3 regions of the Pueribacillus sp. YX66 genome follow, and region 2 is predicted to be linked to each of the others. Evidence: predicted binding sites of a transcription regulator. Region 2 holds the regulator's gene; each other region holds the start of a gene.
The links. The regulator LexA, encoded in region 2, represses DNA repair genes until DNA is damaged. The targets are predictions, from matches to a motif close to CGAACATATGTTCG.
Positions count from the first base shown of each region.

Region 1 (7,649 bases), on a different contig from region 2:
TTTAAATGTCATTGCGGAACAAGATCGTACGATTATTGAAGAGCAAAAAGCTGATAAAATGGCTCTTGAAGAAAATAAAGCAGAAGTTGAAAAACTCGTTAAACAAATTGAAGAAGAACTAGCAAACTTAGAAAAGTTAAAAGATGACTTAATTACTCAGATGGCGGAAAAAGAAAAACTGCTAGAAGAAATTGCGGAAGAAGAAGAAGTGCTTGATGCGGAGTTTAAAGGTTATGTAGCTGAAGAAAAAGCATTAGAACAACAATTACGAGCAGCTCAAGCGAGGGCAGACGCTGCAGCTAAAGCGAATTCTAGTGGCTCCTCTTCAAGTGGATCCACTGGAGTTTCATATAGGAAATCATCTGGCATGTTTCTCTGGCCTGCAGCAGGTCGCTTTTCTTCTGGATACGGCTGGCGCATACATCCTATATATAAAACAAGAAAACTTCATAAAGGTATTGATATAGCAAATGCAGCCGGTACACCAATTCGTGCTGCAGCTGCTGGTAAAGTAACCGCAGCTGGCTGGCATTCAGGTGGATATGGAAATTATATAAAAATTGATCATGGGAATGGTTACGTAACTTTATATGCTCATTTAAGTTCAATTTCTGTTCGTAAAGGTCAGTCAGTTTCAGCGGGACAACATATTGGAGGTATGGGGACTACAGGTTCATCAACTGGAAATCACCTCCACTTTGAAGTTCATAAAGGAGGAAGTACGGTAGACCCACTCAATCACTTGTAAAAATTAACGTAAGACAAAACATAATGTAAACAAGCCTTGCATATAGTAGAATAGAAGAAAAGCATCGCATCTGATGGTGTGATGCTTTTTTATGTCGAGTTTTTTTAATTTTGTATTGGGGTGAAAAAAGTGAAACTAAGATGGCAGATCGTGACCGTCCTCGTCACTGTCTCTTTACTTGTCGGGGCAGGCGGAACTTATTTAGGGATGGAGTTTTTTGAAAATCGCTCATATTCGACGGGTAGTGATTCGAAAGGGAATTCAACGTCACTTCAAGCACGTGATTTAGAAAAAATCAAAAAATCTTACGAATATATTAGAGAAAACTACGTAGAAGATGTGAACGATCGTGATGTCATTGAAGGTGCCATTAAAGGAATGATCGGTACACTCGAAGATCCGTATTCTGTTTATATGGATCAAGAGACAGTAAAAGAATTCACAGAATCCCTTGATTCTTCTTTTGAAGGAATTGGCGCGGAAGTGAGCATGCAAAACGGAAAAGTAACGATCGTCGCTCCGTTCAAAGACTCTCCAGCTGAGAAAGCTGGTTTGAAGCCGAACGATAAAGTGATTACGATCGATGGTGAGCCAACCGAAGGCCTTGACTTATATGAAGCCGTATTGAAAATTCGTGGTGAAAAAGGAACGTACGTGACATTAGGAATTGAAAGAGCGGGTCAATCAAACACGATTGATATTAAAGTAAAACGTGATGAAATTCCGATTGAAACAGTATATGCCGAACAACAGGAAGTGAACGGAAAAACGGTCGGAATTATTGAAATCACATCATTTTCTGAAGAAACAGCTGCTGATTTTGAAAAAGAATTAAAAAAGCTGGAAGCTACGAAGATTGACGGACTCGTCATTGACGTACGCGGAAATCCAGGAGGTTATTTGCAAAGTGTTGAAGACATTGCTCAACTCATTATTCCGAACACGAAACCGTACATTTTGATTGAAGATCGTGAAGGAAATAAGAAACAGTCCGTTTCACAACTTAAAGAGAAAAAACCTTACCCGATCGTTGGATTAATCGATGAGGGGAGTGCTTCAGCTTCCGAAATTTTAGCTGCTGCATTGAAAGAAAATGCGGGATACGACTTAGTAGGTACGAATTCGTTCGGAAAAGGAACTGTACAACAAACAGTGAATTTAGGAGACGGAAGTCAGTTAAAATTGACGATGTTTAAATGGTTAACACCAGATGGAAATTGGATTCATGAAAAAGGTGTTGAGCCAACAGTTCCTGTACGTCAGCCAGATTACTACTATACGAGCCCGTTGACCGTGACAGAGGAACCATTTGCTTATGATATGAACAATGAACAAATTAAAAGTGCTCAACTGATGCTTGATGGATTAGGATTTGCTCCAGGTCGAACAGATGGATACTTTAGCAAGCAAACGGAAAAAGCAGTCCTCGCATTTCAGGAAACATTTGATTTGCCAACTACCGGTAAAATTGATGAAGAAACAGCAAGTAAACTACAAGAACAAGTTCTTGAGCAAATTCGCACACACGAAAATGACACACAATTACAAACTGCGATTGAGTTGATTGCTGAATGAAATCTATTTTTGAAGTTCATGCAGGAGTTTTAAATATGTCGTCGAAGTAGTTATATTAGCGATATGATATGATGATAGAAACGCCCCTAGTTAACATTTGGGGCGAGTTTTTTCTTTTCATGAACAATACTTCGCTTCCTAATTTTTTATATGTTTGACACGATGTAACTTGAACCGTACGAATAGTGCATGGAAAGAACGATGACAGCAAAACATCGTTACTGCTTCGGTAGGTTTTGACTAACAGAATTACGGTGTTGGAGGTTAAGGCATGGTACTCGCTTTTTTGACAGAACTCGGCTATGGTTTTTTAAGATTATTTATGAATCCTGTTTTTTATATGGCATTTATCTTATCGTTTGTACTTGCTTTTCGCCGGATCCATAAAGAACGGCTTCATTTTCATACACGCGTGTATGATGTCGTCACTAATTTGTATCAAATGCTCATCCCCGGGCTCATTGCTGGATTTATATTGTATGGACTGTTTATTGGGCTCGGCCTTATGCTTTCTGAAGGGATTATTGTTCTACTTATGGCGGTGACGATGTTATTCGGCTTAACGTTACGCCCGCGTTTTCTCTCTCCAGCATTTGTCATTTTTTTTACAACTGTAATTATTGTTTTTATGCCGAAGTGGGAAGTAAATCACGCTGTGCTGAATCGCTGGATGGAAGGCATTCAAGTTGCATTTCTTCCGTATTTGTTTTTGCTCATGACTATTTTCCTTATCGCCGAAGCCATGCTCATTATGTTTCAAGCAAAACGAAGCTCATCGCCGAGAAGAGTGATAGGCAAGCGCGGAAAACCGATTGGTGGTTTTGCGACCGAGAGTCTTTGGCTCGTACCGACGTTTTTATTAATTCCTGGCTCTGGACTAGAGAGATTAGAGTGGTGGCCATTTTTCGGAATGGGTGAATCTTTTGCATTTATATTTGTTCCGTTTCTTATCGGTTACGAGCAGTTCCAAACGTATGATTTACCTGTTAGAGCACTGAGGCGAGATGGAAAACGTCTAGCAGTCATTGCTTTTGTTGCTCTTCCACTAGCGGTTTTTGCACTTCTTTATGACTGGCTTGTCATAGCTTTTCTCGGAATGGCTTTATTAAGTTTTTGTCGGGTGGCGTTATATGTTCACGAACGTAAGCAAAATGCACGTCGACCAGCATTGTATACGCTACGTAATCAAGGCGTGCAAATTTTAGCAATCGTTCCTAAAAGCCCAGCTGCAGACATGAATGTAAAGGTAGGTGAAGTAATACGTCGCGTGAATGGGATTGAAGTGAATAATGCGATTCAATTTTATGAAGCGTTGCAAACAAGCCCGACATTTTTTAAACTCGATGTCTTGGATGAACACGGGGAACTTCGTTTTGAACAGCGGGCCCTGTACGAAAATGAGCATCATGCACTTGGCTTATTGTTTGTGGATAAGCCGCGTGCCAAATATAGTGAAGCAGAAGAAGCCTGAGAAATCTCAATCTCAGGTTTTCCTTATTTTAGATACCGAATATCAGTTCGTTATAGTGTTATTACACTATGTATTCGTGTTATAATTAGATTAAATTAAACGGAAATAGAGAGGGTTCGTTGTGAGTAATCAATTTGAGCTTGTGTCTAACTATAAACCTGCTGGTGACCAGCCTGAAGCCATTGAAAAGCTTGTCAAAGGGATAAAAGAGGGTAAACGATATCAAACTTTACTCGGAGCGACGGGAACGGGTAAAACGTTTACGATGTCTAACGTAATTCAACAAGTGAATAAGCCGACACTCGTTATCGCACATAACAAAACACTCGCTGGACAATTGTATAGCGAGTTTAAAGAGTTTTTTCCGAACAATGCGGTTGAATATTTCGTGAGCTATTACGATTATTATCAGCCTGAAGCGTATGTACCGCAATCAGATACGTATATTGAAAAAGATGCAAGCATTAACGATGAAATTGATAAACTTCGACATTCCGCGACGAGTGCATTATTTGAACGGGAAGATGTCATCATCGTTGCGAGTGTCTCGTGTATTTATGGTTTAGGTTCACCCGAAGAATATCGAGAGCTTGTTTTGTCTTTACGGATCGGTATGGAAAAAGATCGTAATGAGTTACTACGTGAACTCGTTGATATTCAGTATGAGCGGAATGACGTTAATTTTACACGGGGGACGTTTCGTGTTCGTGGTGATATTGTTGAGATTTTTCCAGCTTCACGTGACGAACATTGTATTCGGATTGAATTTTTTGGAGATGAGATCGATCGGATGACCGAGGTTGATGCGTTAACAGGAGAAATTCTTGGTGAACGTGAGCACGTTGCTATTTTTCCAGCGTCTCACTTCGTCACGCGGGAAGAAAAAATGAAGTTAGCGATTAAACGAATTGAAGAAGAACTAGAGGAAAGGCTGAAAGAGCTAAAAGCAGAAAACAAATTGTTAGAGGCACAACGTCTCGAACAACGTACCCGTTATGATCTTGAAATGATGAGTGAAATGGGGTTTTGTTCAGGGATTGAAAACTATTCCCGACATTTGACGTTTCGCGAAGCGGGGGCAACTCCGTACACGCTACTCGATTATTTTTCGAAAGATTGGCTCGTCATGGTTGATGAGTCTCACGTGACATTACCACAGATTCGCGGTATGTATAATGGAGACCGAGCCCGTAAGCAAGTGCTTGTCGATCATGGATTTCGACTTCCATCCGCATTGGATAACCGCCCACTTCAGTTTGAAGAATTTGAGAAAAAGGTAAATCAAGCTGTTTTCGTTTCAGCGACACCTGGGCCGTTCGAGCGTGAACATACTCCAGAAATGGTCGAACAAATTATTCGCCCGACTGGCTTATTAGATCCGACGATCGATGTCCGTAAAACAAAAGGACAAATCGATGACTTGCTCGATGAAATTCAGGAGCGCGTAAAAAAAGACGAGCGTGTGCTTATTACGACGTTAACGAAAAAAATGGCGGAAGATTTAACCGACTATTTAACTGAAATGGATATTAAAGTTCGGTATTTGCACTCTGAAATTAAAACGTTAGAGCGGATTGAAATTATTCGTGATTTAAGGCTCGGTGTGTTTGATGTTCTCGTCGGGATTAACTTGCTTAGAGAAGGTCTTGATATACCTGAAGTTTCACTCGTTGCAATTCTCGATGCGGATAAAGAAGGTTTTCTCCGTTCCGAACAATCGCTTATTCAAACTATTGGACGAGCGGCACGGAACGCGAATGGGCACGTTATTTTGTATGCGGATACGATAACAAGGTCGATGGACGTAGCGATTTCAGAAACGAAGCGTCGTCGGACGATTCAAGAAGCATTTAACGAAAAGCATGGCATTACACCGCAAACGATTCAAAAAGAAATACGTGACGTCATCCGGGCGACTAAAGTTGCTGAAGAATTGGAAACGTACACGACAGAAAAATCATTAACAAAAATGTCAAAAAAGGAACGAGAGACGCTCATTCAATCGTTAGAGAAAGAAATGAAGCAAGCGGCTCGAGATTTGCAGTTTGAACGTGCGGCAGAGCTTCGCGATTTAATGTTAGAATTACAAGCAGAACGATCGACTTAATCAAACGTTTGTTTAAAAGAAGCTTTAACGGAAAAATTTGCGTCGTTTTAGTGGAGAACGTTGTAATTGAATAGGAAGGATGGAGTAGATGGCAGTAGACAAGATCGTTGTTAAAGGTGCCCGCGTCCACAATTTAAAAAATATTGATGTCGAAATTCCTCGCGATCAGCTCGTCGTTGTAACAGGATTATCAGGATCCGGAAAGTCTTCGCTTGCGTTTGATACGATTTACGCGGAAGGTCAACGGCGTTACGTAGAATCATTATCCGCGTATGCACGACAGTTTCTCGGTCAGATGGATAAACCAGACGTCGATTCGATTGAAGGATTATCACCTGCGATTTCGATCGATCAGAAGACGACGAGTCGGAATCCGCGTTCAACCGTTGGAACTGTAACAGAAATTTATGATTATTTGCGTTTGCTATATGCACGTATCGGTCGCCCGATTTGTCCAAAACACGGTGTTGAAATTACTTCACAAACAGTTGAACAGATGGTTGATCGGGTGATGGTATTTCCGGAAAGAACGCGGCTACAAATTTTAGCGCCTGTCGTTTCTGGCCGAAAAGGTGAGCACGTGAAAGTTTTTGAAGAGATTAAAAAGCAAGGCTTCGTACGTATTCGTGTAAATGGAGAAATGCATGAAATCTCTAATGAAATTTCACTTGATAAAAATAAAAAGCATTCGATTGAAGTTGTTGTCGACCGCATCGTCGTGAAAGAGGGAATTGAAACGCGTCTAGCTGATTCACTTGAGACGGCATTAGAGTTGACAGACGGTCGTGTCATTGTCGATGTGATTGGCGAGGAGGAATTGCTTTTTAATCAACACCATGCATGTCCGCATTGTGGTTTTACAATTGGAGATTTAGAGCCACGACTGTTTAGTTTTAACAGTCCTTTTGGTGCTTGTTCAACGTGTGATGGGCTCGGACAGCAGCTTGAAGTTGATGTTGATCTCATCATACCGAACCCCGATTTAACATTAAATGAACATGCGATTGCGGCATGGAAACCGACGAGCTCGCAATTTTATCCGCAACTTCTGAAAGCAGTCTGCGATCATTATGACATCGATATGGATGTGCCAGTAAAAGATATACCGAAAGAGCAACTTGACAAAATTTTATACGGAAGTAACGGGGAGCTCATTTATTTTCGCTATGAGAGTGAGTTCGGTCAAGTTCGTGAGAACAATATCGTTTTCGAAGGTGTCGTTCGAAACATTGAAAGACGTTATAAAGATACGACGTCTGATTTTATTCGTGATCAAATGGAAGGGTATATGACCGAAAAGCCATGTCCATCTTGCAAAGGGTACCGACTAAAAAAAGAAGCACTTGCTGTTAAAATTAACAAGCGACATATCGGAGAAGTGACAGACTTATCAATTAATGAGGCGTTTGAGTTTTTTAGTCATTTAACGCTTTCTGAGAAAGAAAAAGCGATTGGACAGCTTATCTTTCGCGAAATTTTAGACCGACTCGGCTTTTTACAAAACGTTGGACTTGAATACTTAACGTTAAGTCGTTCGGCAGGGACATTGTCAGGTGGAGAGGCACAGCGCATTCGGCTTGCAACTCAAGTTGGTTCACGATTAATGGGTGTCCTTTACGTATTAGATGAACCGTCCATCGGGCTTCATCAACGTGATAACGATCGATTAATTTCTGCACTTGAAGAGATGCGAAATCTCGGAAATACACTCATTGTCGTTGAACATGACGAAGATACGATGATGGCTG
Region 1 is NZ_JBEUEL010000001.1:31,771-39,419, forward strand. It holds gene ABU914_RS00170 (murein hydrolase activator EnvC family protein) at 1-748, shown strand, start outside; gene ABU914_RS00175 (S41 family peptidase) at 878-2,323, shown strand; gene ABU914_RS00180 (hypothetical protein) at 2,595-3,794, shown strand; gene uvrB (excinuclease ABC subunit UvrB) at 3,916-5,901, shown strand; gene uvrA (excinuclease ABC subunit UvrA) at 5,990-7,649, shown strand, end outside.
Region 1: uvrB (excinuclease ABC subunit UvrB) is a predicted target of LexA. The motif match lies at 3,831-3,844, and genes of this name have one in related genera.

Region 2 (7,649 bases):
ATGCTAAATCAACAACTGCAGGCACACCTGTAAAGTCTTGTAAAATGACTCGTGAAGGCTTAAATGGGACGTCGATTTCCTTTAACTCATCAGTACCCCATTTTGCAAGGTTTTCAACATGTTCTTTTTGAATGACTTTACCATCATATTGCCGAAGAACTGATTCAAGAAGCACTTTAATTGAATAAGGGAGTTGAGAAACTTTACCTACTCCTGCTTCTTCTAGAACATTTAAGTCGTAATAGTGATACGTTTTTCCATTTGATTCAAATGATTTTTTTGCATTGTACACATCTTTGTTCGACATAAATTCCCCTCCTCATTTTCTATCATAAATGAAAATAATCAAATTGTCGAAGGTAGCATAATCTCCAACTATTATCATACATCAAAAACCATTAATAAGTAAAATATAAGTGTATTATTAAAATCGATAAGTAATTATTATCACGTTTACTAAACTTGCCTCTAATATGGAAGTAACCGTATAATATTGGATAGGAAAAATCATGTCGAGGTGATGCCTCATGTCAGGTTGGTTTATGGCCTTCATCATATTTTGGTCTGTATTTTTAATTACGATTATGTTTATCGGTGGATTTTTTATGTTTCGCAAGTTTTTGAAAAGGCTACCGAAAGACGATGGAAAATCAATTTTGGATTGGCAAGAGTATTATATCGAAAACACGCTCCACCTTTGGACAGACGAAAAAAAACAGCTTTTAAATGAGCTCGTCGAACCAGTTCCTGAACTGTTTCGCGATGTTGCAAAACAGACAATTGCTGGCAAAATTGGTGAATTAGCACTAAAAGAAAAAGCAACTCATTTAAGTTTAGATTTAATCATCCGTGGCTATATTATTGCGACACCGAAACGCGATCATAAATTTCTCATTAAAAAGTTAAATGAGAAACAAATCGATCTCCAACCATATCGAGAGTTGTTATCGTAAAAGAACCAGACGTATTATCGTCTGGTTCTAACTCTTTTCATTATGAACGGGTGTACTTTCGGATAAATACTCTTCTAAAGTAAGCTCGTTTTCTTTTATATATTTTGCGTGCTCTTTTCCGACATAGCGTAAATGCCAAGGTTCATAGTCATACCCCGTTATCGCTTCCTTCCCTTTTGGATAGCGAATGATAAATCCATAGTGATGAGCATGTTCTAACACCCATTTTCCCTCCGGTGTCTGTTCAAATTCAACAATTAATTTAAAATTGACTTCTGGGCTTGTTACGTCCATTGCTAAGCCTGTTTGATGTTCACTTTGACCTGGAGATGCACTAACCCTTTTAGCATCTTCTTCACCGAGCCGTTTCACATTAGAAGCAAAAACAGTCTTTTGTCTTTCATAAGAACGATAACCCGATTGTGCATAGAGATTAAGATTATTTGCTTTCGCATCAGCGAACATCTCTTCCAATGCTTTTGCCGCTTCTTTTCGCATGAACTTTTTCTCAGTTTTTTCCTCGAAAGGAAAGGGGACGTTTGGAATGACCAAATCTTGAGGTTCATAACCGTCTGGTAAATATCTTTCTTTGTTTGAAACGACTAACAGATCATCAGGATTCGTGACTATGTTATTTCCATCGGAATCAACAGTAATTGACTCAGCAAGCCGACTACTTCTTATTGTATCCATTTGTTCATTTTTCTGTTTATGGTTTTCAATATCGTTCTGCTTCTGTTCACTAATTATGTTATTGTTATCTTGATCACTATTTTGGCTACATCCAAAACTAATGGTTACAATTACAATTAACAAAGCCGTAACGATCTTTTTCATATGCAAACTCCTTTTATATCCTTGAAGAAAATAAAGCACTCAAAATTGAGTGCTGACCTTACTTATTCATTTGGCTTTGCATCGCTTTCATCATTTGGTTAATTTTCTTTTGCGACGGTTTCTGACCCATTTGCATCATCATGACACGAAGCATATTTTCATTAATCGGTGGGTTCTTTTTTAAATAATTCATCATATATTTACGAGCGATAAAAAAACCTAACGCTACTCCTGCTAGTAAGCAGAGAGTACCAACTAAAATGTAAAGCCACATAACGTTCCCTCCTTATCTCTCTCTTACATCCATGTCCAAAAAGTTAAATAAAAGTAAGCATCTTTTGAACAATTATTATCGTAATTTTACTATAACCCTACACGATTGTACAACAAGATAAGGAAGGAATCTAGCCTATTCTTGCACGTTTTCTACGCTAATTCCATTTGTTTCGTTGGATTGAGCCATCCATAGTTATCATTTTTAAAGTCAATTGCAAGAAAACTTGATTCCATCTTCCGCAACACTTCAAAAAAAGCTGCTTCTGCTTCTAACGATCCGTAAGAATAGATGGATAAGTAGTTTGGTTTAACGATAAGTACGGCCCTGCTCACACTCTTATCTATTTGCACTTCATACAACTTTCCTCGTTCGTAACTTTTTAATACATTTTTTAGTTCTGTCATGAACGTAGTGTGTAAATCAACTAACTCTATCTTTCTCGTTATGTAATTGATTTGCTTTTTCACGATTGACTGATAAGGAGAAATTTTATTTTCAGCTTCATAAAATAACTGATATAACATTTTCTCTTTGCCGATATAGTTTTTTGCAACGTCTGTTTCTAATAAATAAATGATATACCGTCTCATAAAAAGTCCTCCCCTAACAAATGTTGACTTCATTATATGAAATTTTCTGAAAAATGATTGTCGCATTGTGTTAAGAGAAAACACTAGTTTCGTCGAAAAAAGCCACCTTTTTCAAGGTGACTTATCACATTTATTGTCGATTATTTCTTTATGATTGATTTAACTTTTGCAACGACATTCTCAACTGTAAAGCCATAGTTTTTAATAAGTGTATTTCCTGGGGCTGAAGCACCGAAACGGTCAATCGCCATCACTTCCCCTTTTTCACCAACATACTTTTTCCATCCTAATGAAGCCCCCATTTCAATAGCCAATCGAGCTTTTACTGTCGGTGGTAAAACTGAATTTTTGTATTCATCAGGCTGTTTTTCAAACCGATCCCATGAGGGCATACTCACTACATTAACATAAACCCCTTCCCGTTCAAGTTGTTTTTGAGCTTCAATTGCGAGGTTTACTTCGGAACCCGTTGCAATAATAAGTCCATCAATTTCTAATTGGTTGCTTTTGGATATCGTGTAAGCACCTTTTTTAACGCCTTTGTATGCGGTTTTTTCTGTTCCTTTTATCGTTTTCAATCCTTGACGAGTGAGTACAAGTGCAGTCGGAACGTCGACACTTTCTAAAGCTAGGCGCCAAGCAGCTACGGTTTCGTTACCGTCTGCTGGACGAATAACAGATAAACCAGGCATTGCCCGCAATGATGCAAGTTGTTCAATTGGCTCATGCGTCGGTCCATCCTCACCGACTGCAATGCTATCATGGGTGAAAACATACGTTATAGGCAGTTGCATTAATGCTGCAAGACGAATGGAAGGACGTAAGTAGTCAGAGAAAACGAAAAATGTTGCTCCAAAAACTTTCAATCCACCATGAAGTGCCATTCCATTTAATGCGGCTCCCATCGCAAATTCACGTACACCAAACCAGATGTTACGCCCCGTATAATCATCAGAAGAAAAATTACTTTCAGTTTTCATTAATGTTTTGTTTGAACTTGCTAAGTCTGCAGAGCCACCAATAAATTGAGGAACAGGTTCTGAAATTGCATTAATAAATTTACTTGATGCATCACGTGTCGCTAATGTTTCTCCTTCTTTAAATACGGGTAAGTATTGTTCAATATTTTCTATTCCTTCATTGTTAATCGCTTTTTCAAACTGCTCTGCAATTTCAGGGTAAGTTTGTTTATATTTTTTAAACAGCTTGTTCCATTGTTCTTCTTTTTGAACGCCTTCATTTTTTAACCGTTTAAAGTGCTCCTTAACTTCCTTCGGTACATAAAACGATTCTGCATACCCCCAGCCATAATATTGTTTTGTTAATGCTGTTTCTTCTTTTCCAAGTGGCGCTCCATGAGAATCAGATTTTCCGCTTTTATTAGGCGATCCGTAACCGATTGTCGTTTTTACTTCAATTAATGTCGGTTTATTTATCTCGCTTCTTGCTTCGTGAAGTGCTTTTTCAATTTCAGTTAAATCGTTACCATCCTCGACACGAATGACTTGCCAACCGTATGCTTCGAATCGTTGCGCTACGTTTTCAGAAAAAGCCAAATGCAAATCTCCATCAAGTGAGATGTCATTCGAATCGTATAAAACGATTAATCTACCTAATTTAAGATGACCTGCTAAAGACGCAGCTTCAGCAGAAACACCTTCCATCAAGTCTCCATCACCACAAATGCTGTACGTATAATGATCGACAATCGGAAAATTGTCTCGGTTATATGTAGCAGCAAGATGACGTTCTGCCATGGCCATTCCAACAGCCATTGCGATTCCTTGACCTAAAGGACCTGTTGTCGCTTCAACACCAGGCGTATAACGATATTCAGGGTGACCCGGCGTTTTACTTTCCCATTGCCGGAAATTTTTTAAATCTTCCATTGTAACGTCATAACCAAATAAATGAAGCAAACTATATAATAGCATCGATCCATGTCCGGCTGACAATACAAACCGATCCCTGTTTATCCATTGTGGATTTTCGGGATTATGATTCATCGCTTTCGACCACAATGTGTATGCCATCGGAGCCGCACCCATCGGCATCCCTGGGTGACCCGAATTCGCACGTTCAATTGCATCAATTGATAATGTACGTATCGTATTAATTGCAAGCTGTTCAACCTGATTTTCCATCTATTATCTACTCCTCTTAATATCTATCATTTATTAATGTTTATATCGTAAATTTCTTTGAGCTGTTTTTATTTTTTTAGGGGTAACGTCATTTCCTTTTTCATCTATAACTGTAACCCCACGTAACTGCTTTTCAAACGCTTGTCGAAACCTTTTTAAATAATGTTCGCGAAGTTTTTTTTGTTCTTTCTTTTCGGCTGCTGTTAACCCTTTTGTTTTTGCTTTTTTAGCTAATTCGTTTATTCGTCGTAACTCAAATTCCAAATTTCCGTCAACTCCCCTTCATTACTCGATAAACTTGTTTCATTTTAACATAACGAGCACATAAATTCCCATTAGTAAAAATACTAGAACTTATGTTTGTATAAACTGTTTAATTCTGTTATACTTATACAAAACAATTTTTAGGAAACGAGGTGCACTATGGTCAAAATTTCAAAACGACAACAAGCCATTTTAGATTTTATTAAAGATGAAGTGAAAACAAAAGGATATCCCCCTTCCGTTAGAGAAATTGGAGAAGCAGTTGGATTAGCATCAAGCTCAACTGTACATGGTCATTTGTCTCGCTTAGAAAAAAAGGGATTTATTAAACGAGATCCGACGAAGCCACGAGCAATTGAAATTTTGGATAAAAGTGAGGACGATACGAATCCTGAAGGTATTAAAGTTCCGATTATAGGGAAAGTAACGGCAGGACAACCGATCACAGCGATTGAAAACATTGAAGATTATTTTTTACTCTCGAACAATTTCGCACCGGATAAATCACTTTTTATGCTCGTTGTTGAAGGTGACAGTATGATTGATGCTGGCATATATAACAAAGACTATGTTCTCGTAAAACAACAACCGACCGCAAACAACGGCGAGATTGTCGTTGCAATGACGGATGAAAACGAGGCAACTGTAAAACGATTTTTCAAAGAGAAAGATTACATACGACTCCAACCAGAAAACATAACGATGGAACCAATACACTTAAAAAGTTGTACAATATTAGGAAAAGTCATCGGTGTTTATCGGGAAATTGATTGAAGCTGTTAATAAAACAGCTTTTTTTATATTAATTTTGTGTTGTTTAAAACACATACTTTATCTCTGTGTTGTTTGCTATACAAATTTGCTTCTTTGTGTTGTATTTTATACAATACAGTTGGGGGGATTCATTATGAGCAACGAACTTGGTACTTTTTTAGAAGCTATAAGAACAGAAAAGAAATTATCACTACGAGAGGCGGCTTCATTAACTGGTCTCGGTCATTCCTATATACGCGATTTAGAATTAGGCATTAACCGAAAAACAGGCAAAAAAGTTGTGCCATCGATCAATTCTTTGCGGAAAATTGCTTCTGCCTATAATTTAGATATATATGATTTGCTTAATAAAGCCGGGCTAATCGACATCGATGAAATCAAAGAAAAAAAGGAAGATACTCTATTACACGATCTCCCCAAAAAAATCCCAGTATTTGAATCAATCTCTTCTTTTGATAGTAACGATGTCGTTGATTACGTCTATTTCCCTTTTAAAAAAAGTCCACAACCTGATTTTGCGATTACGATGAAAGGTGATTCAATGTCAGGTTCTAGCATTGATGATGATGATATTGTGTTTTTCCGAAAATATCATCACCCTGAATACAATGGGCAAATTGTTGCTGTTCGTTTAATAAATGAAAACACTGGAACGATTCGCCGCATTACATGGACTTCACAATTCCCTAGCTACACTCTCATATGTGACAATAAGAACTATCGAACGATTAATGTACCATTTAATGAGGTGGAAATTTACGGGGTGTATTGTGGACATTTCAAACCTGAAAAAAGTTAACTAAAGTTATTTATAAAGGTCGTCGGCATTGTCATACCGAACTTGTTCAGATAAGACTGTTTGTCGATTATTATCGTTTAATTGGTTTTTCTCGTTGTCTAAGAACGGTTGATTCCTCCCCTTGCTCTTCTCTTTTTCGGCAATTTTCTTTAGCTTTCGTTTTCTTCCTTTCTCCAAATTTCCTCACTCCTTTTTTACCTTTCCTTCTCGTTACCCGTAGTATATTTCGTTCGGAAACAACTATACTGTTAAAATAATCATTTTGTGAATTATATACTTTTTAATGTAATCACGACGATTTCAGGTAAATTAAATACACGAATCGGAATTACGCTATTACCAAGTCCACGGCTAACAATCATGTTTGTTGAGCGAGATGTATATACACCTGATGTATACGTTGGAAACCAACCTTGTCCAGGAGAAAGGAGACCTCCTACAAAAGGAATCCTAATTTGTCCTCCGTGAGCATGTCCACTAAAAACAGCATCAACGTCCTGTTGAGCATATATATTAAAATATTCTGGTCGATGTGATAATAGTAGCTTAAAGATCGATTGATGATTAACATTCTTAAATGTACGTTCTATATTTGATTTTACAATTTTTTTCTTAGCTTTCTGCTCAGATATACGCATAAGTGGATCTTCGATTCCACCTATCACAATTTTTTGACGTCCTCGTTGTATTACTTCTGATTCATTTTGTAAAACCGTCACTCCTCTTGACTTTAAAGACTTTATAATCTTATCAACTTCATTTGTTGCAATTTCATGATTACCCGTTACATAATAAACAGGAGCCATTTCAACTAATTCATTAATCACTTGTATACTTTTATTTAAATCATAACGGTTACTATCAATAAGATCGCCTGTAAAAAAAATAAAATCGGGTTTCTCATTCTTAATTTTTTTTATTAATCGACTTTGGCCTTTCCCGAAGTTCGCATCATGTAAATCTGATAAGTGTACAATTTTTAATCCAGAGAAATTGTTTGGCAGTCTGTCA
Region 2 is NZ_JBEUEL010000012.1:62,900-70,548, reverse strand. It holds gene acnA (aconitate hydratase AcnA) at 1-307, opposite strand, end outside; gene ABU914_RS07525 (DUF2621 domain-containing protein) at 528-953, shown strand; gene ABU914_RS07520 (M15 family metallopeptidase) at 981-1,790, opposite strand; gene ABU914_RS07515 (YneF family protein) at 1,849-2,064, opposite strand; gene sirA (sporulation inhibitor of replication protein SirA) at 2,217-2,657, opposite strand; gene tkt (transketolase) at 2,798-4,801, opposite strand; gene ABU914_RS07500 (DUF896 domain-containing protein) at 4,835-5,065, opposite strand; gene lexA (transcriptional repressor LexA) at 5,225-5,839, shown strand; gene ABU914_RS07490 (helix-turn-helix domain-containing protein) at 5,973-6,638, shown strand; gene ABU914_RS07485 (hypothetical protein) at 6,645-6,815, opposite strand; gene ABU914_RS07480 (metallophosphoesterase) at 6,908-7,649, opposite strand, start outside.

Region 3 (7,649 bases), on a different contig from region 2:
TTGGTATTAATGAACTTAAGGGCAAAAAGTGTTCTCCCTCCTTTATGAGAGGAGCTTAACATCATTTTCCCGCTGAGGCTTTACATTGAGTGACGAGAATGATAGGCTATAAAGCCTTACGCAACAGGATTGCTGCGTCTTTACGTAAAGAGTCATGCTCGTGGAGGCTCAATGTCAAGCCTTCAATTTTCGGAGAGTTTTCATAAATCTTTTGACGTTACCTTTTTCGTATCGTCTTCACTATTTCCTATGAGCGTAATTTTTAAACTCTTAATGAAAACATGATAGTGATTCGGTATCGCGAAAGCTTTTTAATAATAACATACAAAATTGTTAAAATGTAAAAATAATCCATTGACAAGTCCTCATTAATTTAATATATTTATATCTGTCAGCAAAATGACCCGTTAGCTCAGTTGGGAGAGCGCTACCTTGACAGGGTAGAGGTCACTGGTTCGAGCCCAGTACGGGTCATAAATCAACCACTTCATAAAAATGAAGTGGTTATTTTATTTATCTTTTAAAAAAATTTGAGAAATGTAGAAATCTATCTTTAACTTTCCTCCAGCTCTCGAAGGGACATAGATACTTTAAGCTTACTTCAGTTTAGTAAATGATAGTGAAGTTAATTGACGCACATGTTGCGCTTAGCTATCTTTTTTGAAAATATGAAGTGACATTGAAATTTTGAGAATCACATGAACAATAAAGAGCTGAATTTAAATTGGTGCGGAATGAAGAACTCAATACAAAAATAAACTTGAAAGAGTGTTTACTTTTCTTTGACGCTCCTTCTTTATCAGCATTATTTCCTATTCCAAAAACGTTGCTGTTGAATAGCAGAGATAAAGTCTTTTCCGAAGTTTTGATTATTTTCCGCGAAAACAACGCCAGCTAAATTGTTCTTTTCCGATGCGCGAACAAAAGTTTTTCCGCTTGAAGCCACTCCAATAGGCTTATAATGTTTATATGCTACATGTACATAATACGTAACATCAGAATTAAATTTGTTTTGATTTTTGGAACGTCCTCCGACGACATAAAGGGAGTCAACGAGATAAGGACTTGTTGTTATGAACGTTTCATCCACTTTCAATTTTGTCCCATCATTACCTGTGACCGAACCTAGCGTAGAACTAATGATGACAACAAAAACTCCACTTTGTCGTAAAAAGTTAAGCACATTTGTAACTTCTCTACCGTTAAAACCATCATCTATTAATACACCAACTTTTTGTGTGTAAGCGTATTTTGGTGTGCTAGTCTGGCTAAGGGATGGATATTTTGTCGATACGGGTACGTGTGTTCCAGTCGGCCGATTAACACCAATATTATCAGCAACAATATTTGCTAAATTTTTGTCTACATTAACTAATAAGTTAACGTTTTGCTGCCGTACAGATTCACTTCTTACTTTTCCGAGCTGATAGCTAAATGCTTCTATCGTGTGTTGTTTTTCAACTGGTGTTAAACTATTCCAAAAGATTCTCGTCTGCGAAAAGAAATCGTTAAACGACTTACTTCGACCTCGGATAACATGCCCTTCCACTCTTTTCGGATAATGAGCATATCCCCCTTCTTCTGGAGGTGTCGTATACGGTGTATTATTCGCTAATGAATTTCGATGATAGTTGACTTGATCGACATCAATTCGCTGCCTCATCACACCTCTTCGTGTATTGTTATGAAACGGACAGAGGGGACGATTAATTGGTAATTCATCATAATTTGCACTGCCTAGACGATGGTGTTGCGTATCTCGATAAGCAAATAACCTTCCTTGTAAAACAGGGTCGTTAGAAAAACCGATTCCTGGAACGACATTGGCTGGGTTAAATGCGACTTGTTCTGACTCTGTAAAGTAATTATCAATGTTTCGATTTAACGTCATTTTTCCAATGATTTGTACTGGAATAAGCTCTTCAGGCCAAAATTTTGCTGGATCGAGAATATCAAAGTCGTATTTAAATTCATCCTCCATTGGAATAAGCTGCACGCCTAATTCATATTCTGGATAAGCCCCCTTTGCAATCGCTTCTCTTAAATCTTTTCTATGAAAGTCGGGATCGAGGCCACCGATTTTAATCGCCTCATCTTGCAGTAGGGAATGAACACCAAGTACCGGCTTCCAAACGAATCGAACAAAGGTTGCAACCCCTTGTTCATTAATAAATAAATACGTATTAATTGACCAGGACTCCATCATACGGTAACTTCTTACGAGACCGCGATCAGACATAATCCATGTCACCATATGTAGCGATTCTGGATTATTCGCGACATAATCCCAAAAACGGTCATGGGCCCCAGTAGCCGTTGGGATATCATCATCTTGCTTCGATTGATATGCGTGAATCATATCCGGAAACTTCAAAGGATCTTGAACAATGAGAACAGGCATGGCAATCGTAGTCAAATCGTAATTTCCTTCTTCTGTATAAAATTTAACACCTTTACACCGTAAATCTCTCGCTGTGTCATAGGAACCTTTAGGGCCTTGTACGGTAGAAAAACGAACAGTCAATGGCGTCTTTTTACCAGCTTCCTGTAAAAAACCAGCTTTTGTCACATGCTTCATCGATTGATAACATTCAAATTCCCCATGGGCACTGTAACCTCTTGCATGAACGACCCTTTCTGGGATTTCTTCTCGATTAAAGTGACCAAATTTTTCCAAAAAATAGAAGTCTTCAATTAAACCTGGACCACGTACACCAGCTTTTAAAATTTCCTCGTCATTTGAGACTTTTAATCCTTCTTTCGTAGTCATCGGTTTTCCTTTGTTTTGTACCCGATACCGATCTAATTGCTCTTGTTTAGCATCATTGACTAAACGCTTTTCGTTTTTTGATGACTTATCATCCACGTCATGACCCCACCCTTGCGCTTAATATTTATTTACATATATATACATACAGGAATTTTTTAGACCTAGAACGTTTTTTTCGATTTGCACCATTAGATTTATAGTAATACCGTCTACATAATATAATGCTCGTGTTTATAAGGATGAGCTCACAAGCCGAACGTTCTACCCTAACCTCTTATCTTCCGTTTCACAATGTTGCAATCTACAAAAAATGTTCAGTTTCCAAATTTTAAAAAAGAAGGATGATTTTAATAGTTAGATACGGTAAAATGAAAATATCGTTTTAAATACGGAGGGTTAGCATGAGTGAAAATCAAGAAAAGAAAAAGACATCAAATGATTCTCCCAATCCTCGCGGTTTAATGGCAATTGGTATTGGAATTCTCGTTTTGCTAATTGTCGGTCTTGTTTTAATGGTCATGTTACTTATGTAAATTGCAGACCGGCTAGCTTGCTTACCGATGTCTTTGCCTGAAACTTTGAGAAAGGCTTTTTCCGAAGTTTTGGGAGTAAATGAATGTTTGAGAGATTATTCTTATGTTATTAGGAAGGTGACGCCATGTCCATTCAAAAAACTCGCGGCTTTCTTTATACACTTTCGAAAATACTTGGTGATGTCAATGCTATAAAAAAGGGAACAGTCGGAAAAAGAGTAGCTAGGAGAGTTACTGGAAAAACAACTGGAAAAGCGTTGAGACGATTGTTTAAATAAAGCTAGTTTGGACTAGCTTTTACTTTTCTTCAATCTCAATAATCTCATCAAATTTTATCCAGATGTCTTCGCCATCTCTGACAAGTTTTATTCTCCGCATTACTGGATCTATTTTCGCAATTTTGCCTAAATATACGCAGTTACCGAATTCCTCAAATACTGTAATAACAGCCTCTTTCTTCTGCTCAACTAAGCTTTGTATTTTACATTCAAGTTCTTCAATCGCCTGCATATCTAGCTCCGGCTTGCTTCTTTTGCGCTGAAGTTGTTTTCGCTGTTGTAACATGGCAACGTGCTCCGGCAGCATCATGCGGCTGCTTTCCCATGTTAAATTAAATCCTGGTGTAATCTTTGATGGTTTGAATGTCATAAAGTATTCACCTTTCTCACCCCTAAAATATTGTTCAGTAAAAAGGAACGAATCCTTCTTTTTGTATAGCAGTAAGCGAGTAGACTGTCATTTCGCTCAGATAAAATAAACACTTTTCGCTGACTCAGTCTTTCATGGCGATCGATATAAATGAGTTCAACAATCGTCCCGTACTCATAAAAAATACTCATAAAACGCTCCTCCTTACATTTCGCATTCATTATATACGAACGTACGTTTCATTTCTACTGGAACATTTTAACAAACAGTGTTTTTATTTCCATGCAGAGCTTCGTTTGGTATCCTTAGTAATGAATCATTTACTTCACTGAAAGGAATTGTGATACTGATGGAAAAAATTACGACTGAAGAAGCGTTTCATAAAACGATAAATAGTCCAAAGCCTGTCGTCTTGAAATTCGAAACGACATGGTGTCCTGATTGCAAACGTCTCGACATGTTTATCGATGATATTGTGAAAGACTATGAGTATAAGTGGTATGTCATTGACCGTGATGAATTTCCTCAGATCGGTGAAAAATATGAAGTATTAGGAATTCCAAGCTTGTTAATTTTTCAAAACGGCGAAAAGAAAGCACACTTACATAGTGCCTATGCAAAAACACCTGACGATGTTCGCAACTTTTTTAACCATTTTGAAGCGTAACTTTTACCCGCAGCCTAATGTTTGCGGGTTTATTTTTTCAAAAATTACCATTGATAATCGAACTAGCGTTTGTGTATAATGAGATTGTGAACATATGTTCCTTTTCAGGGGAGTGTTTTCTAACTATGAATAAGCAAATCCTTCTCGTTGATATGCAATCGTTTTACGCTTCGATTGAAAAAGCAGATAATCCACACTTACGAGAAAAACCGGTAATCGTATCTGGAGATCCTAAAAAGCGAAGTGGCGTTGTCCTTGCCGCTTGCCCACTTGCAAAGCAATACGGAGTTAAAAATGCAGAAAGACTATGGGAAGCTCAACAAAAATGCCCCGAAGCTGTAATTATCCGACCAAGAATGCAACGATATCTTGAAGTTTCTTGCCAAATTACAGAAATATTGGAGACCTTTACCGATCTCGTAGAACCTTATTCAGTTGATGAACAATTTCTTGACGTTACCGTAACCCAAAAATTATTTGGTAATTCCTTCACCATATCACAAAGCATTAAATCCGAAATTTTAAATAAAACTGGTGTAGTTGCACGGGTTGGCATCGGTCCAAACAAAGTACTTGCAAAAATGGCATGTGATCACTTCGCGAAAAAAAGTCCGAATGGCATTTTTCATTTAGCACACACGAACTTAAAAAAAGAACTATGGCCACTTCCTATCGGGAAAATGTTCGGAGTCGGTCATCGCATGGAAAAACATTTATTAAACATGGGTATTCGCCAAATTGGTCATTTAGCGACTTTTCCTTTAGAAAAATTAAAAAAACGGTGGGGAATTAACGGACATTTACTCTGGCTTACAGCAAACGGAATTGACCATTCTCCGGTAACACTGCATACGCATGATGAGCAAAAAGCGGTCGGGCATCATATGACATTGCCTCGTGATTATAAACGATTAAATGACATTAAAGTCGTTTTGCTTGAACTGAGTGAAGAAGTAGCACGAAGAGCACGAACGAAACATTACAGAGGCTCGACAGTCTCAGTTGCTGTACGGGGAGCAAGCTTTGAGTTTCCAGCCGGTTTCAACCGACAAATGAAACTGTCCTCGCCAACGAATGATGGATTAACAATTTTTAAGGCCGCATGTAAGCTGTTTCAAGCTCATTGGAATAAGTTTCCGATTCGAAGCATCGGTGTAACACTTTCACAACTTCAATCAGATTTTTCTTTGCAACTAAGCTTATTTGATCTGGAAACCGCCTTAAAACAAGAACGCTTAAATCAAACACTCGATCATCTGTTTAACAAATATGGTCCGACCTCAATTGTACGTGCTTCTTCTCTTACAAATGCAGGTCAAGCATTTGAGCGGGCAGCAAAAATTGGTGGACATTATAAGTGAATCGAATGGTGAACAGCACTTGAAACAATAAAACAACGATGGTCACAAACAACTTAAAACAGCTGCAGTTATACGTTCTACATCTTCATCAGATAACGTTGGATAAATCGGCAAAGAGACTATGTTTTGTGTCCATTGAAAAGCAACTGGAAATTGCTCAATTGCTCCGAGCAATTCATGGCTTTGAAGCGGGATCGTTGCTTTAACATTCACTTTATCCAAAGCTAATAAAATTTCCTTTTGTTTAGTTGTCCGTAACATCGCACGATAACGAACCGGGACAATGCCTTCTGCTTTTGAATCAAGCAAAGGAAGCTGAGCTTCTTTATATCGGTCATAAATCTCAGCACGCCGTTTTAAAAAGGCGGGTAACTTTCGAAGTTGAACCCTTCCAATCGCGGCTTGAATGTCTGTCATTTGAAAATTAAACCGTCGTTTTCCATCGTACTTTTGATCAAAAGTACGATAATCTTTTAAAAATTCAATAATTGAAGGACTAGTCGTTACGATCATTCCACCTTGACCCCCAGAGGTAATTAGCTTTGTTGCATAGAAAGAAAATATCCCGATGTCACCTTGTAAGCCAACGGGTTCATCATTAACGGTCGCCCCGAGTGATTGAGCACAATCTTCAATAACGAATGAAGATGTTGCTAATATCGCTTGTGGAATTCCATACATATGAGGGATAATCGTAATCTCTGAGGATGATGAATGAATCTGAGATAACCTCATATTTGGTGTATCAAAACTACTATCGATGAACTGCTCATATCCTCCGGCCATAGCAGTCGCATTTCGTAAAGCGGTACATGTATACGCAGGCATAGCAACAGTTTTATCATTTGCTTCCAGTGACAACAACGCTAAATACAACGCAGCTGTCCCACTCGAAACCGCTACCGCTAACCCTCTTGGAATTCCTAAGAAATCACAAAATTCATCTTCAAAATTTTCCACCTCAACGCCTTGGGCGATCCACCCCGACGTTAACACTCTTTCAGCAGCACACTTTTCTTCACTTCCTAAGGAAAGCCGATTATGTGGGATATGTTTAAATTTGCTTATCGCTAACACCTTCTTTCTATCTTTTTATTTACACGACATACGAACGTAAAATATAATATTTTTCCGCATACTGAAGTCCCCCGAATTCTTTCCAAACTTATCGATGATTGACATGAAAATACAAATTTCTTCATTTTGTCACGACCTTTCTATTTATATAATTATGAAGAAATTTGTTAAGCGGCATTGATAAATACACCTACGCCCCTATTCTTTATTAAAAGACTGAATCGTGTTTAATAAGTCGTCTAGAGATTGTTGCTCTTTTTCCAAATTTACATTCGAAAATAAGTCTCCTCTATCTTTCACTCGCTTTCTCATATTTAGCATTGTAAAATCATGTGGATGGAAGCCAGACTGCACCTCCTTCCAAGAAACAGGCGCAGAAACAGTGCCTTCTTTTCTCGCACGGGTAAAATAAGGAGCGGACAATGTCTTCCCTTCCCCATGCTGAATATAATCAAAGTAAAGCTTTTTTCCACGATTTTTTACAAGTCGTTCTAATGTTACAAGCTGCGGATATTTTTCGACAATATAGTATGCAATAAATTTATTAAATTCGTATGTTTGTTCATACGTATAGCGCCGCTCAATCGGAATAT
Region 3 is NZ_JBEUEL010000014.1:6,716-14,364, reverse strand. It holds tRNA gene ABU914_RS07940 (tRNA-Val) at 402-474, shown strand; gene ABU914_RS07935 (catalase) at 806-2,866, opposite strand; gene ABU914_RS07930 (hypothetical protein) at 3,172-3,303, shown strand; gene ABU914_RS07925 (hypothetical protein) at 3,429-3,581, shown strand; gene ABU914_RS07920 (YolD-like family protein) at 3,601-3,951, opposite strand; gene ABU914_RS07915 (hypothetical protein) at 3,948-4,142, opposite strand; gene ABU914_RS07910 (thioredoxin family protein) at 4,301-4,618, shown strand; gene dinB (DNA polymerase IV) at 4,744-5,979, shown strand; gene ABU914_RS07900 (DegT/DnrJ/EryC1/StrS family aminotransferase) at 6,022-7,056, opposite strand; gene ligD (non-homologous end-joining DNA ligase) at 7,255-7,649, opposite strand, start outside.
Region 3: dinB (DNA polymerase IV) is a predicted target of LexA. The motif match lies at 4,677-4,690, and genes of this name have one in related genera.